3 regions of the Lactobacillus sp. A27 genome follow, and region 1 is predicted to be linked to each of the others. Evidence: predicted binding sites of a transcription regulator. Region 1 holds the regulator's gene; each other region holds the start of a gene.
The links. The regulator LexA, encoded in region 1, represses DNA repair genes until DNA is damaged. The targets are predictions, from matches to a motif close to CNAACANNTGTTNG.
Positions count from the first base shown of each region.

Region 2: a site for LexA is predicted at 4,699-4,712, ahead of recA (recombinase RecA). Genes of this name have one in related genera too.
Region 3: a site for LexA is predicted at 1,650-1,663, ahead of uvrC (excinuclease ABC subunit UvrC). Genes of this name have one in related genera too.

Region 1 covers NZ_JAEHNT010000003.1:21,384-28,355, forward strand. Annotated here, with positions in the region: gene rplS (50S ribosomal protein L19) at 1-295, shown strand, start outside; gene JEM49_RS00465 (uracil-DNA glycosylase) at 697-1,356, shown strand; gene JEM49_RS00470 (SGNH/GDSL hydrolase family protein) at 1,349-2,134, shown strand; gene lexA (transcriptional repressor LexA) at 2,163-2,789, opposite strand; gene JEM49_RS00480 (DUF896 domain-containing protein) at 2,941-3,204, shown strand; gene JEM49_RS00485 (YneF family protein) at 3,270-3,488, shown strand; gene JEM49_RS00490 (ABC transporter ATP-binding protein) at 3,572-5,338, shown strand; gene JEM49_RS00495 (ABC transporter ATP-binding protein) at 5,331-6,972, shown strand, end outside.
Region 2 covers NZ_JAEHNT010000032.1:39,585-46,556, forward strand. Annotated here, with positions in the region: gene JEM49_RS04935 (M16 family metallopeptidase) at 1-849, shown strand, start outside; gene JEM49_RS04940 (M16 family metallopeptidase) at 846-2,102, shown strand; gene ymfI (elongation factor P 5-aminopentanone reductase) at 2,103-2,831, shown strand; gene JEM49_RS04950 (helix-turn-helix domain-containing protein) at 2,899-4,014, shown strand; gene pgsA (CDP-diacylglycerol--glycerol-3-phosphate 3-phosphatidyltransferase) at 4,037-4,597, shown strand; gene recA (recombinase RecA) at 4,780-5,877, shown strand; gene rny (ribonuclease Y) at 5,995-6,972, shown strand, end outside.
Region 3 covers NZ_JAEHNT010000035.1:23,439-30,410, forward strand. Annotated here, with positions in the region: gene JEM49_RS05670 (APC family permease) at 1-820, opposite strand, end outside; gene JEM49_RS05675 (DedA family protein) at 921-1,532, opposite strand; gene uvrC (excinuclease ABC subunit UvrC) at 1,678-3,480, shown strand; gene obgE (GTPase ObgE) at 3,559-4,863, shown strand; gene JEM49_RS05690 (acyltransferase family protein) at 4,878-6,806, shown strand; gene rnz (ribonuclease Z) at 6,825-6,972, shown strand, end outside.

The DNA of each region.
Region 1 (6,972 bases):
TGCTTTCCGTGCAGGTGATACTGTTACTGTTCACGTACGTGTTGTTGAAGGTACTCACGAACGTATTCAGTTGTTCGAAGGTGTTGTAATTAAGAAGAAGGGTACTGGCATCGGTGCTACTTACACTGTTCGTAAGATTGCTTCAGGTGTTGGTGTTGAAAGAACCTTCCCAGTTAACGACCCACGTGTTGCTAAGGTTGAAGTTAAGCGTCATGGTCGTGTGCGTCGTGCTAAGCTTTACTACTTACGTGAACGTCACGGTAAGTCAGCAAGAATTGCTGAAGCACGTCGTTAATCATAACGTCGATATAGAAAAGCTAGTTCCAAACGGAACTAGCTTTTTTGTTTTGATAAATATTTTTAAAATAATTCATATATAATCGATAATTATTTAATAATATATTAATAGTTTGTGAATAATAATATCGTGGAACTCATGTGAAACCGCAAAGTAAAATCACAAAGTCACTCTAATATACAGTAATAACATTGATAATATACTAAATCTGAATTGTGAAGTAAATTTCACAAGCAGAGATATTGAGTGTGGAATTAAAGCGAAAGCCGCCATTTATCCACAATGGCGGCTTTTAATTGATATTAAATTGATTACATTATACTATATTTAATTTAGATGTAAAATAATTTTGACTAATATTATAATTAATATATCAGAAATAGAAACAGGTGAGATGATTGAATTATCCTAAAGAATTACTGGCAGAAGTAAAAGAGAGATCAAAGGGCATGCGTTTAGAAGGAATTAATTCAGGAAGTGGCCCAATACATCCCTTGCTAATGATCGTAGGCGAAGCGCCAGGACGCAATGAAATCGTTAATAATATTCCATTTAGTGGTGACGCCGGAAAGGAACTGGATAAATCACTAAAGCAAATTGGTTTATCACGAGATCAAGTTTATATTACTAGTGCTGTTCGTAGCCGCCCTTTTAGTGTGAAAAAAGTTTTTAGTAAACGAGAAAATAAAGAAGTAATTAAAAGACCAAATCGTAAACCTACTAAGAAAGAAGTGTTAGCACATGCTCCTTTTTTAGACTATGAAATGCATTACGCAGATCCACAAGTCATTGTTGCTTTAGGTAACACCGGATTAGAGCGACTGCTTGGCCCAGGTCATAAGATTTCTGCTGAACATGGTAAGGTTATTGAGAATACACCAATTCTTGAACTTAATGAAGCTAAAGATGGATATGTTTGGTCGAAAAAGAAATATACGGTTATTCCAGAATATCATCCTGCGGCTGTATTTTATAATCGTAAATTAAGTGATGATATTGTAAAAGATTGGGAAGCGATAAAACCTTACATCGATAAAGAAAGAGAAAATAATGAGTAACGAAACTTTTTTAATCCCTATTAGACAAAATAATGATTTATCCGATATTGCTCTTAATGAGTTGCGAATGGATTTGGATGAGCATCCCTTGCACCAAAGAGCTTATGCAGAGCTAGCCTATTTACCGGGTAACAGCCGTAAATATAGTCTTAACAGTGTGAAAACAATTGATAGCCCATTAAGAAATAAAAAGATCTTATTTTTAGGTTCTTCTGTCACATTTGGTTTTGGTGCATTAGGGGAATCTTTTGTAGACTACTTATGGAAAAAAGATGGCATTGCTGCTATTAAAGATGCAGAAAATGGCACTACTTTGGTAGATCAAGATGCCAGTTATCATGGTGATTCTTATGTTGCTCGTTTTAAGGAAAATCTTAAAACACCAATTGATATGTTGGTTTTGCAACTTTCTACTAATGATGCGCGTACAAACCAGAAGCTGGGAGAAATTAGTCAAAATGACCATTTTGATGTAAAAACAATTATCGGTGCGATGGAATATATTATTAGTCAAGCTCTGACTACATGGCATTGTCCAATTTTGATCTATACAAATCCTTATTTTGAAAGTGATTTGTATAATCAGATGGTAAAAGCAACACATCAATTAGCTAAAAAATGGAATATTAAAGTTCTGGATTTATATAATGATCCGAATTTTAAAGACCAACCTGCTCTTTATATGGCAGACGAAATTCATCCGACCCGTGCAGGTTATTTAGAAAAATGGCTGCCAGTTTTTGAAAATAAATTAACTGAAATTTTGACGAAAAAATAAACCTAAGCTTTTTGCTTAGGTTTAAATATTAATCGATATTATTTCTGTAAAGGCCAACTACTTTACCTAAAATACTTACTTTGGATAAGATAATTGGTGCCATTGTATCGTTTTCTGGTTGTAAACGGTAGTGATCGTTCTCTTTATAAAAGCGTTTAACTGTAGCTTCATTTTCATCAGTCATGGCTACGACAATTTCGCCGTTATTAGCGGTATTTTGCTTTCTGACAATGACGCTGTCACCGTTTAAAATTCCCGCATTAATCATACTCTCACCGTGAACTTTTAACATGAAGAGTTCACCAGCATCGTTTTCAAGATCAGGTGGAAGTGGAAAATATTCATCTATGTCTTGAACTGCTAAGATAGGTTGACCAGCAGTGACCACACCAACAACTGGGATTTTCTTTGGCTTAATGCCCAATTCCTTTTTACCTTCATCGGTAATTTCAAGTGCACGAGGCTTAGTTGCATCCTTGATTAAAAGACCTTTGCGTTCTAAGCGGGCTAGATGACCGTGAACAGTAGATGTAGAAGAAAGTTTGACCGCAGCACAAATCTCTCGCACTGTTGGTGGAAAACCACGGCGTTCTACAGTATCATAAATATAACGTAAAATTTCTAGTTGTTTAGTATCGTTGTTTTTCTTAGACATAATTTTTCTCCGTTATTGTAAAAAAGATAATATTTATGATTATTTTAACAAATAAATAGCATAATCTCAAACAAATGTTCTATAAAAAGCATCTTTTTTTATTGTATAAAATACGGTAGACTAAAGATTGTTAATGTGAGGTGAATATAAAATGAATAAAGATGCAATGAGTAAAGAAGAAGAAAAAAAGGTAACTAATCGAATTAATGAACTTTACCATAAGAAAGAAAAGGAAGGCTTAACTCCCGAAGAGGAACAAGAACGTAAAGAACTTCACAAAAAATTCCTTGCCAACTTCAGAGCTGCATTTAAGCAAGACGTTGAAAATATGGTAATTATCGATAAAAATGGTAAAGAAGTAACCTCAGAAAGAGCAAAACGTGCTCAAAGAAGAAAAGGTCTTAGAAAAGATTAATTAAGCCTTTTAAAAAAGTGAAAAATTATGTAAGATATTATTGTTAGTTAGATGGAGGATATAATATGAATTTAGGTTTAGCAATATTTTTGATTATTATTGCACTTTTAGTTGGTGCAACAGCAGGTTTCTATGGTGCAAGAGCATACATGAAGAAGTATTTTAAGGAAAATCCTCCTATTAGTGAAGATATGATCGTTGCTATGATGTCTCAAATGGGACAAAAGCCTTCTAACAAGAAGGTTCATCAAGTAATGAACATGATGAAGCATCAACAAAAGTAATTATTAGATTATTTTGTGGTGTTAAGGCGAAGGATTATTCCTTCGTCTTTTTTGGTGTTCTTTTTAAAGAATGGAGTGAGTAAATGAACATATTTAAAAAATTGGGTTGGTTTTTTAAACAAGAAAGGAAACGTTATATTATCGGAATTACTTTTCTTGCTTTAACCTCTTTAGCCAACTTAATTCCGCCAAGAGTATTAGGACTGATGGCAGATCAGCTGGATCAAGGTCACATCTCATGGGGGCAATATGGGATGTTGATTCTAGCTGTGTTAGCTGCCGCCTTCGTTTTATATATTTTGCGCTACTTTTGGCGTAAGCAAATTTGGGGCGGGGCCGCAGAACTAGAACGACAAATGCGTTCTAAACTGTTCGACCACTTTATGATCATGGACAGAACATTTTATCAGCGCCACCGAACCGGTGACTTGATGGCCCATGCAACTAACGATGTGACTTCTATTCAAAACGTAGCCGGTGATGGCGTTTTAACTTTAGTTGACTCTCTTGTCATGGGATTATCAACTATGATTGCCATGATCATTTTCGTTGATTGGAGACTGACTATCGTTGCTTTATTGCCACTGCCATTTTTGGCACTAGGTGCTTGGAAGCTTGGGGGTCGTTTGCATGATGCTTTTGATAAATCACAGGCTGCTTTTTCACGTTTGAATAATAAGACCCAAGAATCCGTTTCAGGCATCAAGGTGCTGAAGACCTTTGGTCAAGGAAAAGAAGATACTCAGGCCTTTGACAAAATGGTCGATGACACAATTAATATCAATAAAAAAGTGTTTGTATGGGACTCCTTATTTGATCCATTGGGTACGGCAATTATCGGTGCAACCTATGTAATTACCATTATTTATGGTGGACTTTTAGTTACAAATAAAGTGCTATCGATTGGTCAGCTCGTTTCCTTCATTGCCTATATTGCTAACATGGTTTGGCCGATGTTTGCGATTGGTTATTTGTTCAATATTTTGGAAAGAGGTAGTGCAAGCTATGACCGTGTAGAAAAGCTACTTTATGAAAAACCGTTAATTACTGATGCCCACGCTGATCAAAGTATTAAGGCTCAAGACTTACAAGGTGATTTGCATTTTGATATTAAATCGTTTGCTTATCCTGATGAAAAGGATATTCTAGTGTTAAAGAACATCGATTTCACCTTAAAACCTGGTCAAACTTTAGGTTTAGTAGGTCGTGTAGGTGCTGGTAAAACGACAATCATTCAGCTGCTATTGAGAGAATTCGACCAATATGACGGTGAAATCACCTTAAATGGCATCAATATCAAGAAAATTCCGCTTAAAGTTTTACTTAGCCAAATATCTTATGTTCCCCAGAACAACTTTCTCTTTTCAACGAGTATTGGTAGAAATATTGCTTTCTCAGAGGCAGATGCAGGCAAAAATGAGATTGCGGTAGCTGCTAAGAAGAGTGATTTGCACGATGATGTTTTACAAATGCCACAGGGCTATGAGACTTTAGTCGGTGAAAATGGAATTTCACTTTCTGGTGGTCAACGTCAAAGAATGTCCATTGCCCGTGCTTTGCTTAAAGATAGCCAAATTTTGATTTTGGATGATGCTTTATCAGCGGTTGATGCAAAGACTGAAACCGAAATTCTAACTTCTTTGAGAAATGAAAGAAAAGATAAGACCACGATGATTGCGGCACATAGATTGACATCGGTCATGGATGCCGATTTGATTTTAGTCTTAAAAGACGGTCAAATTATTGAACGAGGCAATCACCAAGATCTGCTCAAAGAAAATGGCTGGTATGCGGAAATGTGGCGTAGACAAGAATTGCAAGCAAAGGTGGGTGAAGATGTAGATGAATAATGAAGAAAAGCAAGAATCAGTGTGGTCTAAGGCAATCCCATTTAAAGAGCAGGTAGCGATTTTTAAACGTTTGATGGGCTTTGTTAAACACTTCAAGTTTGAAATGACCATTGCCTTGATTGGTGCCTTCTTAGTCAGCATTATCAATATTTTGCTTCCGCGTGGATTGCAATATTTCTTAGACAACTTTTTGCTTAAACAAAGTGCAACTGTCCAAATTATTCTGTTTGCGGGTTTGCTTTATGCAGTAGGTTCCATTTTAAAAGCGGTCATTCAGTTTACTTACCAATATTTCTTTGCTTTGGGTTCTGAAAAGACCTTGGAAAGCATTAGAAGAGCGCTTTATCGAAAATTGCATGAGTTAGGGATGCGTTATTTTGACCAAACACCTGCCGGCTCAATTGTGTCAAGAGTTACTAACGATACGATGACTCTTAGCAACTTCTTGACTGTGCTTTCAACTGTAGTAATTGGTGCCTTTTCTGTGGTTACAGCATTGGTCGCAATGTTTACTACGAACGTGATTGCGGGCTGGATTGTTTTAGCGTTTGTGCCAATTTTGCTCTTTGTTATTTGGCTCTACTCACAAAAGAGTTCACGTCTTTATCGTAACTATCGTGAACGGTTGAGTAGAATTAACGCTAACTTGAATGAGTCAATTGAGGGCGTCTCGATTATTCAGCAGTTTAACCAAGAAAAGAGAATGACCCACCAATTTGAGGGTGAAAATGGTGGGTTGATGAATACGCGTTTCAACATGATCCGTATTAACTCATTGCTGCTTTCACCTTTGACTAGTTTGCTTTATTCATTGGCTTTAGCCGTAACGTTGATGTATTTCGGTTTTCCATTGCAGGCAACATTTGTGCCAGCTGGTGTGGTATATGCTTTCTCACAATACTTATCACAATTGTTTAATCCAATTTCAACTATGATGGACCAGATGACATTCTTCCAAGATGGTATCGTAGCCGGTAAGAGAATCTTTGCGATTTTAGATGATGAACAATATGAGCCAAAGCAAAATGTTCAAGAAGGATTGACTATCAGTCGCGGCAAGATTGAATTCAAGCACGTTAGTTTCTCATATGATGGTAAAAATGAAATCTTGCATGATATTTCATTCGTAGTAAATTCAGGTGAAACTTTAGGTATTGTGGGTCATACTGGCTCTGGTAAAAGCTCGATTATCAATGTAATGATGCGCTTTTATGAATTTGGTAAGGGCGAGATCTTAATTGATGATATAGATATCAGAAAATACCCTAAAGAAGAACTGCGTAAAAAGCTGGGGCTTGTTTTGCAGGAACCATTCATGTTTTATGGTGATATTTCTTCTAATATTCGTTTATATAATAAGAATATTACCGATGAACAAATTAAAGACGCAGCTAAGGCAGTTCAAGCAGATCAATTTATTGAAAAGATGCCAGGTAAATATCACGCAAAGGTAATTGAAGGCGGCGAAGAATTAAGTCAAGGTCAGCGTCAATTAATTTCTTTTGCTAGAACATTGGTTACAGACCCTAAAGTTTTGGTATTGGACGAAGCCACAGCTAACGTTGATACCGAAACTGAAACTATGATCCAACAGGGACTTAAACGTTTACGTAAAGGTAGAACAACTTTAGCGA
Region 2 (6,972 bases), on a different contig from region 1:
GCGAAAAGACAACTAGAAGATGATTATCGCGAGTTAATGGAGCAGCCTGCCAATTATGCCATCGATCAATTCTTTAAATTATGGTACCGGGATCAGCCAGATTATGCTGAGAATTTTATGGGACCAATTGATGAAATACAAAATGCTACTGTAGATGAGGTAAATCGTTACATTGAGAGTCTGCGTGATGTCCCTGTAGCCGTAATTGGCATGGGACGTGACCACCAGTTAATGACTAAACTAGCTAAATTTTATTTCACCCAGGCTGGTATTATAAAAAATTTCCAAACCACTGGCTTAACTATTCCTGCTAACAAAAACTTAATTGAAAAAGTTGATGAACAAGGCAATGCGCAAGCACAATTGTTAATGGGCTTTGGCATTAATCATACAATTAATTATCAGGAACAAATTGTAGGCTTACTTTTAAGTCAATATTTAGCAGGAGACCAATCATCTAAGTTGTTTAGTAAAATTCGTGAAGAATTAGGTGCAGCTTATGCTGTCGAGGCTAGCTGTTTTGCTAATAATTCTCTGTTTTTAATTAATGCTGGATTGGATCCCGATCAAGTAGAATCTGCTAAGCGAGTGATATTAAATGAAATAGAGAATTTGGCTGCTGGTAATGTAGATGAAGAACTTTTTAAGAAAGCTCAAAAGGCCTTGTATAGAAATACTAAAATTGGTTTAGACAGTCAAAATTGGCAAATGGGTCAAGCCTTTCGAGGAGAATTATTTTCAGACTATTTAGATTTTGATCGAGAGACTGCTATTAAAAAGGTCACAACTCATCAATTAGTCAGTTTTGTTCAAAATTTATTCTTTAATGAAAGCTATATTTTAAAATGATTACACCAAAAATTATTAAAAGAGAATATAAATCTGGTTTTAAAGCCGAGATTATCCTGAAGCCCCATTTTTATCAACGCTTTTTTGGTATTATTATTGATTTCGGCAGTAGTGATCCCCAAAAAGTAGCGGGTTCTGCCCACTTTTTGGAACATAAATTATTTGCTAAAAAAGATGGAGATATTTCTTCACAATTTGAGGAAATTGGCGCAGATGTTAATGCATTTACCTCCTTCAATGAAACTATGTTTTATTGCAGCGGGATTGAACACACCCCCAAGATGATTGATCTGTTGTTTAGATTAGTAGGCGAGCCATATTTTACTAAACAAAATATTGCCAAAGAGGCTCCTATAATTGAGCAAGAATTGGCAATGTACCAGGATGATCCGATGTGGAAAGTAAACAATGCCATTATGACGAGCATGTTTGGTAATTCCAATTTAGGGACCGAAGTAGTTGGGACTAAAGAATCGATTAATCAGGTAACCAAGCAAAATTTGACTAAGGTTTATACTGAAAATTATGTGCCTACTAAAATGCAATTTGTTGCTTGTGGTGATTTTTCGGATAATCAAGTTCGAACCATTTTGCGTCAAGTAGGTAAATTGCAAGCTAAGTATCTAGCTGATCGTAAAGATGTTTCGACTCCGGTTTCTCAACCAGTGGGTGAGCTTTCAGATCAAGTTTTGCAAGCTAAAGGAAATTCAAAAGCTTTTGGATTGGGTATTCGATTTAAAAACTTTAAGAAAGTATTATCTAGTTCTGATTTGACTCAAATTCTGCTAGAAATAATGTTAGAATCAAAATTAAGCGTGATGAGTCCTTGGTTTGAGAAAATGCGCAAGGAAAAGCTGTTGGCTAATCCTTTGCAAATTTCAGTTAACTATACTAGACAAGGCGATTTTGCTACTATTTTTGGAGTTAGTGCAGATAATCAAAGAATAATTGAGGAGATTAAACGCGTTTTAACCCAACCTATAGATCTTAATTCTGAGCAATATCGTTTTATTAAAGAGAATTTTGTTTTGCAGAAGAAAGAATGGCTGGCCCGTACTATTCGGACAATGAATAATCTTTCATATTTTGCAATTGAAATGATTGAAGAAAATCTTGACCATGAAGATTTACAACTTAATTTATTAAAGTTGCAGACGATGGGCTTTGAAGAATTCGATCAAATTTGTCAAAAGCTGATGAAAGATAGCACTATTTGCTCGGCTTATTTAAACTCTGATAAGGAGGAGCAATAAATGAAGCGTGCAATTGTATTCGGTGCTACAGGTGGCATAGGACAAGCAATTTGTCGTGATTTGGCTGAAGATGGCTGGTCTCTTTATTTGCATTACAATTCCAAAAAGGAAGTTGCTGAAGAATTAGGTCAAAAGTTGTTTACTAAATATCCTGACCAGGATTTTATGCCGATTAAGTTAGATTTTGAAGTTGATGATGCACAATTAAGTGAATTTGTCCAAAATTTATTGCCGGTTAATGCAGCAGTTTTTGCTCAAGGGGTCACTAATTACGGCTTTCTAGGGGATGAAGATCTTGATAATATTACAAGATTAATAAAAATCAATCTGACTGTACCCATTAAATTAACTAAATTACTGGAGCCGCAGCTAATGAAACAAGGTTTTAGTCGAATCGTTTACTTAGGTTCGGTTTATGGAGGCTACGGTAGTGCTCTGGAATCGGTATATAGTGCCACTAAAGGTGGGTTAAGTCGTTTTGCGCAGGCTTATGCACGTGAAGTAGCATCAAATAATTTGACGGTTAATGTAATTGCACCAGGTGCTGTAAAGACTAATATGAACAGTATTTTTTCAGAAGATACTATTGAGAAAGTTCAAGAAGAGATTCCTGTTGGTCGTTGGGCTGATGGAAAAGATATTTCATATTGGATCAAAGTGTTGCTGAATGAACGAAGCAGTTACCTTACTGGTCAAACAATTTATGTTACTGGAGGCTGGCTTTTATAACTAAGAAGTTGTAAACGAAATTTTATGGTATACTCAATTTGTTAAATTTAATTTTGAAGAGGTTAATATGGCAGACATCGGAGAGAAATTAAAGAGTGCTAGAGAGGCAAAGGGACTTTCAATTGAAGATATCGAAAAAGCAACTAAGATTCAAAGTAGATATCTAACAGCAATTGAAAAGGATGAATTTGATAAGCTTCCTGGTGACTTTTATGTTAGGGCATTTATTCGACAATACGCTCAAGTAGTTGGATTAGATGGGAAAGAATTACTCAGTGACTATCATGAGGATGTTCCAGAAGCGGATCCTGATGAATATGTAGAGAATTCAATTGATAATAAGAGCGAAGAGGTTCGTGAAACCACAAATAACAAGAAGAATTTGTGGAAGAATTACTTGCCAAGAATCGCAATCGCATTAGGTGTAATTATCGTAATCTTAGTTGTATACGTATTGTATGCACGTATTTCATCAAGTGGTCAGCATCATGATACTGATAACAGCGGCGTAACTGTATCATCACAGAAGACATCATCGTCATCTTCTAAGAAGACTAAGCCGGTTGCTGTAAATACAGTTAAGATTAAAAAGATTAATGACAATGAATACCGTGTCCTTGGTCTTAAGAGGAATCGTCGTTTAGTTGTTAAGGCAGGTTCAACTCAAAATACTTCTGCGGGAGTACAAATTAATGGCAATGCAAATAGCTGGCAAGGAACTTTAATTGCTAAGCAAAAGCATACCCTTACTTTACCTTCAAACGCTGAACGAGTTGTAATTACCTTGGGTAATGATAATGGTAGTTCGATTAAGATCGGTGGCAAGAAGGTTCCATACGTACCTAATAATAGCTACAGAACAATTACTTTGTTAATTGGAAAGGCTAAGAAGACTACTACTCATCATACTGATGACAATACTAGTCAAAATGGAACGACTAGCGATAATAATACTAATAACAGTAATACTACTACTCAAAATCAAACTCAGAGCAGCTCTACTACTAGACACAACACTCAAACTAGTCACCAACAATCATCAGCTGCTCAAAGCAGTCAAACAAGACAAAGTAGTCAAACACAACAATCATCAGCTACTCAATCATCAACAACCACTACGCAAAATAACAATGCCGGTGGAAATGATAATGGTGGCAGCGGTGATGAAAATAATGGTAATTAAAGCTTAGGAGAAAATAAGAAGAATGAATTTACCTAATAAACTTACTGTTTTTAGAATCTTTTTAATTCCAATATTTATGTTAATTATAATTTTCGGTGGGGATGCTCATACTGAAGCCGCTGGTTCAACTGTTGTTTGGAGCTGGGTAATTGCAGCTATTGTTTTTGCCGTAGCTTCAGCTACTGACTGGTTTGATGGTCATATTGCTCGTTCACGCAACATGGTTACCAACTTTGGTAAGTTTGCTGATCCTTTGGCAGACAAGATGTTGACTATGACTGCATTTATTTTCTTAGTTGAATTGAAGCTTGCTCCAGCTTGGGTTGTTGCAATCATTGTTTGTCGTGAATTAGCAGTTACTGGTTTGCGCTTGATTTTAGCTGAAAACAAGGGACAAGTTTTGGCAGCTAAAATGCCTGGTAAGATCAAGACTACTTGCCAAATGTTATCAATCATCTTCTTATTGATCGGTAACTTCTGGTATATCGGTACAATTTTACTTTACCTTGCATTGATCTTTACTATTTACTCAGGTTACGACTACTTCCACCAATCATGGGGCGTATTCAAAGGATCCATGTAAAATTAAAGATAAATTAAAAGAAGCATAAAATTGCTTCTTTTTTATTTTCTCAAAAAAAAATTACCTTTTTTTGCGTATTTAATAGTGTAGGCTAAATACTTTGAACGTTAGTTTGTATATTGCTTGCAAAGTAGATAATGATCAAAGTATAATTACTGAGTACAAAAATTTAGGAGGAAAACATGCCCAAAGATGAAAAAAAGGCTGCTTTAGATGCAGCGCTCAAGAAAATTGAAAAGAACTTTGGCAAAGGTGCTGTTATGCGTATGGGTGAGAAGGCCGATACTCAAATTTCAACAGTTCCAACAGGTTCACTTGCTTTAGATGCTGCTATTGGTGTTGGTGGCTATCCTCGGGGACGTATTATTGAAGTATATGGACCTGAATCATCTGGTAAGACTACTGTTGCTCTTCATGCAGTAGCTGAAGTGCAAAAACGTGGTGGTACAGCCGCATATATTGATGCTGAAAACGCAATGGATCCAGCATACGCTGAAGCTTTAGGTGTAGACATTGATTCACTTATTTTGTCTCAACCTAATACTGGTGAAGAAGGACTACAAATTGCTGATACTTTAATTTCTAGTGGTGCTATTGATATTGTGGTTGTCGACTCTGTTGCTGCTTTAGTTCCACGTGCAGAAATTGAAGGCGAAATGGGGGATGCCCATGTTGGTCTTCAAGCTAGATTAATGAGTCAAGCTTTGCGTAAGTTATCAGGAACAATTTCCAAGACTAAGACTATTGCAATTTTCATTAATCAGATTCGTGAAAAAGTTGGGGTTATGTTTGGTAACCCTGAAACTACACCTGGTGGTCGTGCCCTTAAGTTTTATTCAACTATTCGACTTGAAGTAAGAAGAGCAGAACAGATTAAGCAATCTGGTGATGTAATTGGTAACCGCGTCAAGATTAAAGTTGTAAAGAACAAGGTTGCCCCACCATTTAAGGTAGCAGAAGTAGATATCATGTATGGTAAAGGTATTTCTCAAAGTGGAGAATTACTTGATATGGCTGCTGACAAGGATATCATTGATAAGGCTGGATCATGGTATTCATATAAGAGCGATCGTATCGGCCAAGGACGAGAAAATGCTAAGAAATATCTTGAAGATCATCCAGATATTTATCAAGATATTCAACAACAAGTTCGTCAGGCATATGGTATTGATGAGAAGTCAGTAGCTGATCGTGAAGATCCTGAAAAAATAAAGGAAAAGCGTGAAGAGGCTCAAGCAGAGAAGTCTGCCGAAGCTAAAAAGACAACTGATGATAAATAAAAATGATTTTTACCTTGGAATTATGTTCCAAGGTTTTTTCTTGTGGATTGACATGGACCAACAGGTTCTTTATCATAAAAGTGGTGTGAATAATTCTAAAAAAAGGCGATAGTAATCATGAATACAATTATTATGATTCCCGTCGCAACTGCCATTGTTTCAATTTTGGTGGGTACAGTGATTGGCTATGCTATTCGTAAACATTCTTGGGAACAAAAAGCTCAGAATGCACAAAATGATGCTGATCATATTTTAGCCGATGCTCGAGCACAAGTAGCTGCGGTAGAAGCAGAGGTTAATGCACAAAAGCAAGCAGCAGAAGCTGTTAAGCAAAGTGCTGAAAATACTAAGAAAGAAAAAATTCTTGAAGCTCAAGAACAAATTCGTGATTATAAGCAAAAGACTGAAGACAAGTTAAATTTAAAAAAGGATGATTTAGCTCGTCAAGAAAATCGTTTAAAGCAACGTGAAGATACTTTAGATCACAAAAATTCTTTGTTAGATGAAAGAGAAGCTGGACTCACTCAAAAGGAAGATCAATTAAAGCAGCAAGATACTAGCTTAAAGGCAAAATTAACTGAAGCTGATGAATTAGTTGAAGCTAGACGGCAAAAGCTTTATGACGTAGCTAAGTTGGATAAAGAAGAAGCAAAAAAGATTGTGCTTAATAAATTATCTGATGAGCTTGTTAAAGAACGTGCCGAATTGATTAGAAATAGTAATGAAGAAGTTAAAGCGAAAGCTGATCATTATGCTAACCAAATTATAGTTGATGCAATTCAGAGTAGTGCAGCAGATACTGTAGCAGAAACCACCGTGTCTGTTGTTGATCTACCAAATGAAGAGATGAAGGGACGTATTATTGGACGTGAAGGTCGCAATATTCGTTCATTTGAAGCTTTAACTGGTATTGATTTAATTATTGATGATACACCAAAGGTTGTAACTTTGAGTGGCTTCGATCCAATTAGACGTGAAATTGCGAAGAGAGCAATGGAACGTTTGATTAAGGATGGGAGAATTCATCCAGCTAGAATTGAGGAAATGGTTGATAAAGCTCGTAAAGAAGTTAATGACGATATTTATGAAGCTGGT
Region 3 (6,972 bases), on a different contig from region 1:
TTAAGACAATTGATACGCCAAAGTATAGCAGAGCCGCAATTGCTAAAGTACCAATAATTCCTAGTGGCATGTTTTTCTTAGGATTTTTAACTTCGGCAGCGGAAGAAGAAACTACATCGAATCCAAGAAAGGCAAAGAAAACCGTGGTTGCTCCCTTGATTACGCCTGAAAAATGATATGGCAAAAATGGATGATAATTTGCTGGTTTAATAAAGTGTAAGCCGGCAAAGATGAAAATTAAGATAATAGCAATTTTGATAAATACTGCTACGATATTGATCTTAATTGAATTTTTCATTCCTCGAGAAAGCAAAATACTGATCAAGAGAATGATTAAAACGGACACTAGGTCAAAATAAACACCATGACTTAGATCCATTGGCCCTGAAACGGCATGGGGAATTTTGAGGCCGAATGGACTAATAAAAGAGCTGAAATAAGAGGACCAACCAGCGGCTACTGTAGCTACAGAGAGCATGTATTCAAGAATTAAAGCCCAACCGATAATCCAGCCGGCAAATTCACCGTACACAATATTCCCGTATGAATAGGCACTACCAGCAACTGGAATAGCTGAAGCAAATTCGGCGTAACACATCCCTGCAAGCGCACAAACTATAGCAGCTACTACGAATGATAAACTTACACCTGGCCCGGCTAGGGTAGCGGCTACTGTTCCTGGTAAGATGAAAATCCCAGTACCAATTACAGCACCTACCCCGAGGGACATTAAGTCTACTGCATTCATTGTCTTGGCAAATTTAATATCTTTACCTAGATAATTTTGAATGCTTTGTTTTCTGAAAATATTAAATCTCATTACATCATCCCTTAAAATAAAGTTAGATTAATTTTACATTATATTTTTAATTTTTTGAAGAATAAAAAGCCCTATTTTGCAATAAATAGGACTTTTTGTGTTAATTCTTAATTTTTTGTTTGTACCACTTGAATGAAAAGCAGATCATTGTGACCACACTTAAGCCGGCAATGATTAAAGAGTATTCTTCAAAGATAGTAACAATAACTTGCCATTTTTCTCCCATGTATGAACCTAAAGCTACTAAAATTGTATTCCAGACTAGGCTTCCTAAGGTAGTGTAAATTAAGAACTTAGACATTTTTACTTTTGCGGTTCCTGCTGGAATAGAGATTAAGCTTCGTACGACAGGGATGCAGCGTCCGTAGAAAATAGCGCCTGTGCCATACTTATCAAACCAATTAATGGCCTTTTGTACATCTCCTCTTTTAAAGCCAAGCATTTTGAACGCTTTGTGATCTATGATGCGTTCTAAACGTTCTTCATTTAGGAACCAACCAACACCGTATAAAATTAAGGCTCCAAGTACTGCACCAATAGTAGAGGCAATAATTGTTCCCACAACTGTCATTTGTGAGTGGTGTGTAGCAAAGCCAGCGAAAGAAAGAATTACTTCGGAAGGAATTGGCGGAAAAACGTTTTCGATAGCAATTAGAAAACTGATGGCCATGTAGCCAAATTGGTTGATTAAGTCAAAAACAAAATTAGTCATCATGTATCCTCTATATTTCTATATCAATGTACATTTAATTTAGCAAATTTTGATATAAATAGCTATGGCTTGTGAGCAAAGTTAATATCTTCTTAAAAAAGCTGTGGTACACTATTACATACGAATTTTTGTTAGGATGAGAATAATGGCAACACAATTAATTGAAAATAAATTAAAACTTTTGCCAGAGAAACCGGGCTGTTATTTGATGAAAGATATTAATGGTACGGTTATTTATGTTGGCAAATCTAAAAATCTAAAAAATAGAGTACGTTCTTATTTTAAAAGCAAACAAGTAGGACGAAGGGCAGAACTTGTTCGTGAAATTAGAGATTATGACATCATTACTGTTTCTACAGACAAAGAAGCCTTTTTATTAGAAATTACTTTAATCAAGAAATACCAACCATATTACAATGTGCAATTAAAGCAAGGGACAGGCTATCCGTATATTGAAATTACACGGGAACATGATCCTCAGACACGTTTAACAAGTATTGTACGTAAAGATGGTGGCTACTATTTTGGGCCTTATCCCAATGTCTATGCTGCACAGGCTACCTTGAAGTTTATTCAAAAAGTTTTTCCATTAAGACGCTGTCATGGTTATCAAGGACGCCCATGTCTTTATTATCATATGGGGCAATGCTTAGGTGCTTGCTTTAAAAAGGTTCCTCAAAAGGAGTACGATGAGCAGATTAAAAAGATCAAACGTTTTTTGAATGGAGATATCGGTGCAGTTAAGCAAGATTTAACTCAAAAAATGGAGCAGGCTTCTGAACAGCTTGAATTTGAAAGAGCTGCGGAGATACGTGATCAGTTAAAATATATTGAAGAAACTGTTGAAAAGCAGAAAATTATTTCTAATGATAATACTCAACGTGATATTTTTAACTATTATGTTGATAAATCATGGATTTCTATTCAGATTTTCTTCTTGCGTCAGGCCAAATTATTGCGGCGTGAGACGCGCATGTTTCCATTGACTGACACCACTGATCCAGAAGACGCCTTTACTTCTTTTATTGTGCAATTTTATGGTCAAAAAAACCGTGTTCTTCCTAAAGAAGTATTGATTCCAGCAGGATTTGATAATGCTACTTTAGCAGAGGTTTTAACAGTACCGGTTAGAACTCCTCAGCGTGGTCAAAAGAAGTCCTTGCTTGATATGGCTAAAGACAATGCTAAGTTGAAGTTAGACGATAAGTTTAGATTATTAGAACTAGGCAACCGTAAGACCAAAGGTGCCCAAAAAGAAATCTTCGATGCACTAGGCTTGCCATATGGCCACATTATTGAAAGTTTTGACCACTCGCACATTCAAGGAGCAGATCCAGTTTCTGCTTTAGTAGTATTCAAAGATGGAGAACCTGATAAAACGGCTTACCGTAAATATAAGTTAAAAGGCGAAGTTGAACATCAAAACGGAGGCGATGAAGTTCGCAATACCCGTGAAGTTGTTCGCCGTCGATATGGTCGTTTATTGCGCGAACATAAGAAGATGCCAGATTTGATTTTGATGGACGGTGGTCAAATTCAGGTTGATGCTTGTGAGGATGTTTTGCGTAATGAGCTTAATTTAAATATTCCGGTAGCGGGTATGGTAAAGGATGACAAACATCGGACTAACCATTTGCTGTTTGGTGATCCGATTAACGGCGTGCCATTAAAACTAATACCGTTGAATCCAAAATCTGAAGGCTTTTATTTAATGACTCGAATTCAGGATGAAGTTCACCGTTTTGCCATCACTTTTCACCGTAGAAGACATGCTAAAAATGCTTTATCTAGCCGGTTAGATTCAATTAAGGGAATTGGACCCAAGAGCCGGAATAAGTTATTGCGCAAGTTTGGTTCCTTGAAGAAAATTAAAGAAGCATCAGTGGATGATTTGCGTGCAGCAGGGTTGACATTACCCCAAGCACAAACTGTAAAATTAATGTTGTAAAACCCAGAATTCGCGCTGTTGAGCGTATTTGTGTGGTATAGTATAAAAGTTAGATTGAGACGGAAGGAAGAGATAAACATGCCTACATTTGTTGATCAGACTAAAATTGAAGTCCAAGCCGGAAAAGGCGGCGATGGCATGGTGGCTTTCCGCCATGAAAAATATGTTCCAAATGGCGGACCAGCAGGCGGTGATGGCGGCCGCGGCGGCAGCATTATTTTTGTTGCAGATAGTGGTTTGCGTACTTTAATGGATTTCCGTTACCGACGCAAGTTTAAAGCCGATAGTGGTGAAAATGGTCGAATAAAATCCCAATATGGTCGTGCAGCTAAGGACCTCTACTTGAAGGTACCTGTGGGGACAACCGTTTATGATTTTAATACTGGTGAATTAATTGGCGACCTAGTTGAAAAGGGCCAAGAGTTAGTAGTAGCAAAAGGCGGCCGCGGTGGCCGTGGTAATATTCACTTTGCTACGAGTGTAAATACCGCTCCTGAAATTGCAGAAAATGGTGAACCTGGTGAAGACAGAGTTTTACGTCTTGAGTTAAAGCTCTTGGCTGATGTTGGTTTAGTAGGATTCCCATCAGTGGGTAAATCTACTTTATTGTCAGTAACCACTAAGGCTAAGCCAAAGATTGCAGCCTACCAATTTACTACTTTAACTCCTAACTTGGGAATGGTAATTCTACCAGATGGTCGTGACTTTTCAATGGCCGATTTGCCAGGTTTAATTGAAGGAGCTAGCCAAGGCGTAGGACTTGGTATTCAATTTTTGCGTCACGTTGAAAGAACTAAGGTAATTTTGCACTTAGTGTCAATGGACCCTAATAATGGTCGTGAAGCAATTGAAGACTATCACACCATCAAAAACGAGCTGAAAAATTACGAAACAGATTTATCCAAAAAACGAGAACTAATTGTTGCCTCTCAAATGGATATTCCTGGTGCGGAAGAAAAGCTTGCCGCATTTAAGAAGGCGTTAAAAGAAGAGGAAAACAATGAACCTGTTTATGAAATTTCCAGTGTAACTCATAAAGGTGTCAATAAGCTTATGAATGATACTGCAACGCTTGTTGAAGAAGTAGAAAAAGAGCGTGCAGAAGAAGAGCCTAAGGTTGTACAAAAGACCAAGGAATACAAGTATCAGGCACCACAAAAGAATGAATTTACTATTGAAAAAGTTGGAGAACACGAATTTGTTGTTAAGGGCGAACAGTTAGAAAGATTAGTTCAAATGACTAACTTGGATCACCAAGACGGAATTATGCGCTTAGCAAGACGTCTTAAGAGATTAGGCGTTGATGATGCATTGCGTGAAAAGGGAGCAGTTAATGGTGACGATGTCGCCATCGGCAAATTTGTCTTTGAATTCGTACAATAAGGGTAGAAATGAATATGAGAAGAAATCGGTTTATTACAGGATATTCTGGACTTAGAACATTAGCAGTTATAGGAGTAATACTTTATCACTTTGATCCTAATTCTTTTATCGGCGGGTATCTAGGAGTGCCGATTTTTTTCGTTTTGTCAGGCTATTTAGTGACCGATCATATGCTTAATTCATATGATCAAACTGGTTCTTATAACAATCGCCATTTTTATTTGAATAGAATTAAGAGACTTTATCCGCAATTAATTGCAGTATTATGGATAAGCGCAACATATATTTTTCTTTTTCAAAGGAATTTATTAGCTAAACTAAATCAAATTGTTTTTGCTAATTTGCTAAATGTCTTTAATTTTTGGCAAATAAATAATGGTCAAAGCTATTTTGAACGTTTTGCCAATAATGAATCGCCGTTTACGAACTTGTGGACGATGTCCATCGAAGGACAATTTTATATAATATGGCCGTTAGTCATCTTTTTGTTAGTCAAATTAGTTAAAAAGAAGAAACGAATTTTTTACTTCTTATTAGCGCTATCTTTTTTGTCAGCATTAGAAATGGCAATATTATATTTAACTAAAACTGACATTAATCGAATTTATTACGGAACAGATACTCGATTTTTCTCATTAGGATTGGGAGCCGCTTTAGCTGTTATTTGGCCGGTAGAGGTGTTAAATCCAGAAGTGCCAAAGCAAGATAGAATCATATTAGACTTAGTAGGTCTTGTTTCCTTTATTTTGCTTTTGGTAATGTATTTTGCTAAGGCGATGAATCCACAACAAGCATTTGCATATTGTGGTGGGATGCTGCTATTTTCATTGATTGTGTGCATTTTTGCTGGAGTAATTGCACATCCAAGCAGTCATTGGAATCAAATTATGACTAATAAGCTTTTTGATTGGATCGGTTCAAGAAGTTATGGCATTTATCTTTATCAATTCCCAGTAATGATTTTCTTTGAATCTAAAATTAATAACCTGGGCGATCATCCCGTCATGTATCGAATCATTGAATTGATTTTAATTTTAACTATTAGTGAAATAACATACCGTTTAATCGAGCGGCCAATGAGTAAGATTACTTGGAAGAAGACCAAACAATATTTTGCTCATGTTTTCGATATGCAAGCTAGAAATTATGTGAAGAAAGGTCAAGCCGTATTAGCCGCATTTGTGATAATATTTGGCAGCATTGCTATTGCGATTTCTCTTCATGTTAAAGCAGAAGATTTTAATAAAAGTCAGTTAGCGCAAAGAATAAATCGTAACGCTAAAAAACAAAAGTCAGATAATGCTAAATTAATTGAAAAGTTAAAAAAGCAGAAAAAGCAGAAAAAACAAAAAGAAAATGAATCAAAAATTATAAAAGAAGCGGCTGAGAAAGCAAAAAGTAATCCAGTTAATCAATCATATGTTAAATATGGTATTTCTCAACTTGATTTGGAATTAGCACAAAAAATTCAGGTAACTGCGATCGGGGATTCCGTCATGGCAGGATCAAGCAATGATCTTAAGCAGCTAATGCCTAAAGCTTTGATTGACGCCGCAGTATCTCGTCAATTAAATGTGGCCTTTGGTTTGTTAGATAGTTATAAGAGACAGGGTGTCTTAGCCGACAACGTGCTGATTGGCTTAGGTACGAATGGCCCATTTTCAATGGATGATTTAAATAGGATTATGCAAGAAGTTGGACCTAAACGAAAAGTATTTTGGATCAATGTTCATGTACCAACTCGTGATTGGCAAAGACCAGTAAATGATTTGCTAAAGCAAGGTGCAAAACGATATCATAATCTTATAGTCATTGACTGGTATTCATATTCAAAGAATCATCCTAAATGGTTTTATGATGACCATACTCATCCGAATATTAAGGGTTCTAAATATTACAGTACCTTTATCACTAAGACAATTATTAAGCATTCAAAGTTTTAAGTTTAGAATAGGATTTTCATGGAATTACAATTTTTGGGCACTGGAGCAGGACAGCCGTCTAAACAGCGTAATGTTTCAAGTGTCGCGCTTAAGTTATTAGATGAATTAAATGAAATTTGGCTATTTGATGTTGGAGAGGCTACTCAACATCAAATTTTGAGAACAA